DNA from 2 places in the Nocardioides sp. JQ2195 genome. Region 1 is predicted to be linked to the other one. Evidence: riboswitches for the same ligand, from Rfam matches in the RefSeq annotation. Region 1 holds a riboswitch; the other holds the start of a gene.
What was found. A riboswitch is a leader RNA that binds a small molecule or an ion and turns the genes downstream of it on or off. The one in region 1 is predicted to bind cobalamin.
Positions count from the first base shown of each region.

Region 2: it holds a riboswitch for cobalamin, as region 1 does, so the genes downstream of both, ncot_RS10850 (SCO2322 family protein) here and ncot_RS14885 (precorrin-8X methylmutase) in region 1, are expected to answer to the same signal.

Region 1 covers NZ_CP050902.1:3,119,517-3,122,914, forward strand. The annotation lists gene ncot_RS14875 ((2Fe-2S) ferredoxin domain-containing protein) at 1-37, opposite strand, end outside; cobalamin riboswitch at 58-260, opposite strand; gene ncot_RS14880 (nitrite reductase) at 343-1,251, shown strand; cobalamin riboswitch at 1,227-1,352, shown strand; gene ncot_RS14885 (precorrin-8X methylmutase) at 1,409-2,071, shown strand; gene ncot_RS14890 (precorrin-2 C(20)-methyltransferase) at 2,068-3,398, shown strand, end outside.
Region 2 covers NZ_CP050902.1:2,289,286-2,292,683, reverse strand. The annotation lists gene ncot_RS10855 (energy-coupling factor transporter transmembrane component T) at 1-751, opposite strand, end outside; gene ncot_RS10850 (SCO2322 family protein) at 754-1,488, opposite strand; cobalamin riboswitch at 1,575-1,696, opposite strand; gene ncot_RS10845 (hypothetical protein) at 1,751-2,011, shown strand; gene ncot_RS10840 (acyl-CoA thioester hydrolase/BAAT C-terminal domain-containing protein) at 2,155-2,919, opposite strand; gene ncot_RS10835 (thymidylate synthase) at 2,954-3,398, shown strand, end outside.

The sequences.
Region 1 (3,398 bases):
CACGGACGGACATACCTACCAGGACCAACGCCGTCATCGGCGGTCTCCAAACCCTCGTGGAACATGACGCGCCGTGGCCGGTCTCCTGGCTCCCGTCTCAGCGTCTCTGGCCGACCTTCCCGGGATTGCTCCCAGTGGTCCGACGCTCTCCCGATCTCGCTGGAGGAACGCCGCAAGGGCCGTCGACTCGACGGATACAGTGGCGAGGGCCGCGCCGGCATTGAACCGGCTTCCCGAACACCACGGCACCGTCACGCTATCAACACCTCGTGAGCACGTGCCGAATCGGCGTCCCACCCGGTCAACACCTTCCGCCACGACGAGGCGTGCGACGATGCGGCCGTGAAGTCACCTGCCGTGCGCCACAGGGCCGACCTGTGTCCGGGAGTGCTGCGCCCGTGGCCCGCCGAGGACGGTGCTCTCGTGCGGCTGCGCCTGGTCGGCGGCCGGGTCGAGCCGGACGCATTGGTCGGGCTGCTGCGCGTCGCCGAGTCTCATGGCGATGGCACCGTGCATCTGACCAAGCGGGCGAACCTGCAGCTCAGGGGGCTCCCGGCCGACGGCGACTGCCTTGCGCCGGAGCTCGTCGAAGAGATAGCAGCGACCGGACTGCTGCCCTTTCCGAGCCACGAGCTGGTGCGCAACATCATGGTCTCGCCGCTCAGTGGCCTCGACAGCCCGCTTGCGCGCGATCTGCAGTCACCAGGTGACAGTGAATCGCGCGCAAGAGGTCGCGCCGACCTGCGGCCGGTGGCCAGGGAGCTGGACGAGGGCCTGTGCGCACACCCGTCCCTGGCCGCGTTGCCGGGCCGGTTCCTCTTCGTGCTCGACGACGGACGCGGAGACCTGCTCGACCGCAGTCTCGACCTCGGGTTGGTTGCGGTCTCGAGCAGCGAGTGCCAACTGCGCATGGGCACTCGAGCCTGGGGCCCGGTCGTGCCCCTCGAGGAGGCTGCCGGGCGACTGGTCGGGCTGGCCCGGGCATTCATCACCGTGCGTGGCGAGGGCCCGACGGCTGCGTGGCACGTCGACGAGTTGCCCGCCCGCACCGATGACCACCCTCGTGATCCGCGCATCGAGGTGCCCAACGCGCCCCCGCCGTACGGCGTCGTGGCTCCGGGCGTGGCGCACGTGACGGTGCCCGACGGCGTGCTCACCCGGGAGCAGCTCGACGACCTGCTCGCCGACGAACCGGACCATCTCGTCGTCACCCCGTGGCGCAGCGTCGTGGTCGTCGACCGCGTAGTCTGACGCGCGTCCTGTCGGAAGGAACCCGGTGTGATTCCGGGGCGGTTCCGCCACTGTGAGGCCCTCGGGCCCAGCCAGACACTGCTGCCAGGACATCTCGATTCACCCAGCGTCGACACCCGGCGCAATCCACCAGGGGCGAGAACCCCGAGGAGTGAAGTTGTCCGTCTGCAGACCCCCGCGCCGCTATGACTACGTCGACGACGGCGCCGCCATCTATGTCGACTCGTTCGCCACGATCCGGGCGGAGTCCCGCCTGGACCACCTGCCGGCCGAGGCCGAGAAGGTCGCTGTCCGCATGGTGCACGGCACCGGCCAGACCGACCTGACCGATGACCTGGTGGTCCACCCGGGGCTCGTCACCGCAGCCCGGTCCGCGTTGGAGGCGGGGGCACCGATCATCACCGACGCGAACATGGTCGCCTCCGGTGTCACCCGGGCCCGGCTGCCCCGTGGCAACGACGTGCTCTGCCTGCTGCGCGACGAGCGCGTCCCGGGCCTCGCCCACGAGCTGGGCACCACGCGCTCGGCGGCCGCACTCTCCCTGCTCGCCGATCGGCTGGAGGGCTCTGTCGTCGCCATCGGCAACGCACCCACCGCCCTGTTCCACCTGCTCGAGATGCTGCTCGACGGAGCACCACGACCGGCCGCCGTCATAGGCTGCCCCGTGGGCTTCATCGGCGCCGCCGAGTCGAAGGAGGCGTTGGCCTCCTTCGCAGCCGACCACGGCATCGACATCCCGTTCCTCACGGTCCGTGGACGTCGGGGCGGTTCGGCGATGACCGCTTCCGCCCTCAACGCACTCGCCCAGGAGCAGGAATGACGGGCTCGCTCCACGGCGTCGGACTGGGCCCCGGCGACCCCGAGCTGATCACCCGCAAGGCGGCGCGCCTCATCGCGGAGGCCGACGTGATCGCCTACCACGCCGGTGTGGGCAAGGAATCGAATGCGCGCCGCATCGCTGACTCGTTGATTCCCGGCGGCGTCACCGAGGAGCTGCTCCGCTATCCGGTCACCACCGGGCCGACCGCCCATCCGGGTGGGTACGCCGGCGCGATGGCCGAGTTCTACGAGTCCTGCGCCTCCCGACTGTCGATGCACCTCGAGGCCGGTCGGAAGGTCGTCGTGCTGGCCGAGGGTGACCCGTTGTTCTACGGCTCGTTCATGTATCTCCACGACCGGCTGTCACCGCTCTTCCCCACCGAGGTCGTGCCCGGTGTGCCGGCCTTCGCGGCTGCCACCGCCGTCGTGGCCACTCCGCTCGTGAGACAGACCGACGTGCTCACCGTGCTGCCCGGCACGTTGCCCGTCCCCGAGCTGGCCCGGCGCCTGGCCGACACCGACGGCGCGATCATCATGAAGCTGGGACGCCGTTTCCCCGGGGTGGTCGAGGCGCTCGCACAGGCCGGTCGGCTCGAGCACGCGTGGTACATCGAGCGCGCCTCGATGCCCGCCGAGCGCTGGATGAAGGTGACCGAGGTGGATCCGTCGTCGGTCCCCTACTTCTCGCTGATCGTGGTGCCCGGCGACTCGCTCGCCGACGACCCCGGTGGCCGGCGAGCGACGAGCAGCACTCCGGTGGTCAAGCCGACCGAGGCCGTGGTCGATCCGGCCGAGGCGGTGGTCGATCCGGCCGATACGGTGATCGATCCGGCCGAGGCGGTGGTTGAGGAGGGCGAGGAACGAGCCCGTCTCGAAACCAGAGCCCGTCTCGAAACCAGAGCCCGTCTCGAAACCAGAGCCCGTCTCGAAACCAGAGCCCGCCTCGAAACCAGAGCCCCCCTCGAGACCACTCCGCGGGCCGAAGAGCTCCTGGTCGTCGGGCTGGGACCCGGCCCCGACTGCTGGCTCACTCCCGAGGCCACGCAGGCCCTCGCCGGGGTCGACCATGTGGTCGGCTATGGGCCCTACGTCAATCGTGTGCCCCAACGAGCCGGCCTGACCCGGCACGCCTCCGGCAACACCGTCGAGGTCGACCGGGCCAGGCTCGCTCTCGACCTGGCCAAGCAGGGTCAGCGCGTCGCCGTCGTCTCCGGCGGTGACGCCGGTGTCTTCGGGATGGCGTCGGCGGTGTTCGAGGCGGCCGAGGAACCGGCGTACGCCGACGTGCCCGTCCGGGTCCTGCCCGGGATCAGCGCGATCCAGGCCGT
Region 2 (3,398 bases), 830 kb from region 1:
CGAGGCAGACGCCGAGCATCCCGGTGATCACGAGGGCGGAGGTGATCCGGCGCGAGCGCGGGTCGGAGACCGTCGTCCGTCCGTAGCCACGCGAGTCCATCGCGGCGGCCAGGTCCACCGACCGCTCCAGGGCGCCCTCGAGCATCGGCATCGCCAGCCGACCGAAGCGACGGATCCGCCCGGTGTTGCCGCCGCGCAGCCTGGCCGCGTCGCGGACCCGACGGGCGTCGGTGGCCAACTGGGGCGCGAAGGTGAGCGCGATGATGCAGGCGACACCGATCTCGTACAACGCCGCCGGCACGTAGCGCAGGAGCTGGCGGGCGCTGCCCAGGGCGTTCGCTGCCCCGATGCAGCAGAAGATCGCGGCCAGCTGCAGCGCGACGTACAGCGCCGACAACAGGGCCTCGAGGGTCACCTCGCCGCCGATCTGCAGCCCGGTCGACTCGGGCAGGGGAAGCTGCGGCAGCGTGAACAGGACGGTCAGGCCCTGGGCGTTGCCCGAGAGCAGGGTCTGGAAGACCAGGTGGACGGCGATCACGAAGAGCGCCAGCTTGAAGAACAGGGCGTACGACGACGCCCACGGGGTGTCGCCACGACGAGCCGACACGACGAACCAGCTCACCGCGATGATCAACAGCAGCGGGACGGGGTTCATCGTGCGGCTCGCCGCGGCGGCCAGGCCGATCGCCCACAGCCACCAGGCACCCGGGTGCAGTGCACGCGGGTGGGTGATCAGGTGGTGTGGGCGCATGATCAGGCTGCTGAGCGGTTGCGGCGGGCCAGGACGAGACCGCCGGCGAGGAGCACCACGATGACGCCGCCGACGCCCAGGAGGACGGGAAGGTTGTCGTCGTCGGACTCGGAGTCGGCCCCGGAGACGTCGGAGCCGGAGGCGTCACCCGCCGCGGCGGTCTGGAACTCGACGGTTCCCTCCTCGGCAGGGGTGCCCTTCTCGGCGGTGTCGCTGGAGCAACCGGTGGCGGGGTAGCCGCTGATGCCGCACAGGCTCGGGCCGTAGGAGGACTTCTCCGTGCGCAGGTCGGGCGCGACGGCCTGCAACGTCTGCAGCCCGGTGGCCTTCGTCGGGACCACGGCACACAACGCCTCGGGTTCGGGGATCTCGGCGCCCTTCGCGGCGTCGGCCTCCACGCCGTAGTCAATGAGGACGGCCACCCGCTTCTGGTCGGACTCGGCCTCCTTGTCGCCGCACACCGACTCGAAGGTGACCTTGCTGAGGTCGGCACGGGGGACGTTGGGGTTGTTGAAGTCGGCGGGGGCCGCATAGCGGTAGCCCTCGACGGTGCCGTCCTTCGGCTTCGACGACGACGGACCGACCGCCTGGGCGACGAACTTGTCGTTGCTCACGCTGAAGTAGGCCCAGTAGCGGTAGACGTCGTCGGCGTGGGCGGTGGACGGGGTCAGGGCGATGACCAGTCCGGCCAGGGCCAGGGACAGGGCGGTGGCGATGGTGGTGCGCAGCGAACGCATTGGGTGGTGACCTTCTCTTGGGTTCGGCACGCGGGGTCGTGAACCGGACCGGAGGAGCGCCCGGCTCCCGTTCCGCAGACCTCGGCGGTTTGGAGCCAACATCCCGTCCGGTGTTCCGGCTTGACGGCTGCGGGTCAGCGCCGGAATCTCACCGGCTTCCCCAGAGCGGGACGTGCAGCACGACGCCACGAGACGACGTACCAGTCCGAAATGTGCCACCGTGCCTCCCGTTCGTCAAAGGCGGGCGCGCTAGTCTCACGCCATGGCCAACGTCCCCCCAGAGCCGACCACCTTCAAACCCAGCCCGGAACCGCCGCGTCCGTGGACCTGGCGCCTCGAGGACGCCTCGGGTGCCGTGGTGGAGATCACCGGCGACCTGGCCGACGAGACGTTCGTCAGCCAGGCGGACGCCGAGTCGTGGGTGGGCGAGTTCTACGCCGACCTGGCCGAGCAGGGTGTCGACGCGGTGACGCTCTTCGAGGCCGACCGCGAGGTCTACGGTCCGATGAGCCTGCACGCCTGAGCCTGCACGCTTGAGCCTGCACGCCTGAGCCTGCACCATGAGTTGCCAGGGCCCTTCGATCTGATCGGCCGGTGATGACGCCGATCGACTGCTCGTCGGCGCAGACGAAGGCGACGTGGAGCGCAGCAGGCGGAGCGGACGGCTCAGCCCAGCTCCAGGATCGCGGCCAGCACCTTCTCACCGAGCGCCCGGTCGGCCTCAGGGTCGCCGCCCGCGGGAAGGTCCGTGCGCGGGGGAGGCGCCTGCTCCCCGGGGAGCAGCACGCGGTGCCCGGCCCCGGCCTCGACGAGGTGGGTGGTGTCCTGTCCGTGGTGGGTGCGACGGGCGACGATGTCCTCGCAGAACGCCGCGGACTGCCACACCCGGTCGTCGCCGCCGGCGCTCACGATGACGGAGGCGTCGATGCGTTCCACCGGGATGTCGTAGTCGACCCGGTTGCCGTTGAGGGCGGCCACGCTCTTCTCGTGCACCTCGCGCGCGTCCGCCAGCGCGTGCCCGGTCTGGTCGACGTACGGAACGCCGGCGATCGGCTCACCGCGCCAGGTCCACTTCGCGTCGTGCACCGGACGGCCGTCCTCGAGGTCCGGGCATTCCCACACCACCGAGGTCGGCGACAGGGCGATCACCGCGGAGACCCGGACGTCACGCGCCGCCAGCAGCAGGGCTGCTTCCGCCCCGAAGGAGACACCGAGGATGCCCACGCGACGGCATCGCCGGTCGAGCTGCTCGAGGTGGGGCAGCAGCGACTCCAGCGGAACCCGCCGCGGGGTCCTCGGCTGCCCGGTGCCGCCGAACCACTGCACCGGGACGGCGTCGATGCCGTGCGTGCGCAACATCTCGCAGCGCTGTGTCTCGAGACGACCGGACGAACCGGAGAGGACCATCAGACCAAGCTCGGAGTGGGTCACACCTTCATGGAACCACGCGTCGTAGGCTGCTGTCGTGCAGCCCTACCTCGACCTCCTCCAGCGTGTCCTCGACGACGGCGCCGACAAGGGGGACCGCACCGGCACCGGCACCCGCAGCGTGTTCGGCCACCAGATGCGGTTCGACCTGTCGGCCGGTTTCCCGCTCGTCACCACCAAGAAGGTGCACACCCGCTCGGTGTTCGCCGAGCTGCTGTGGTTCCTGCGCGGTGACACCAACGTGAAGTGGCTCCAGGACCGCGGCGTCTCGATCTGGGACGAGTGGGCCGACGAGAACGGCGACCTCGGACCGGTCTACGGCTACCAGTGGCGCTCCTGGCCGGCTCCGGACGGCAGCCACGTCGACCAGGTCAAGCAGGTCATCGAGCAGATCCGCCGCGACCCCGACTCGCGGCGCCACATCGTCTCCGCGTGGAACGTCGCCGACATCCCGCAGATGGCGCTGGCGCCGTGCCACACGA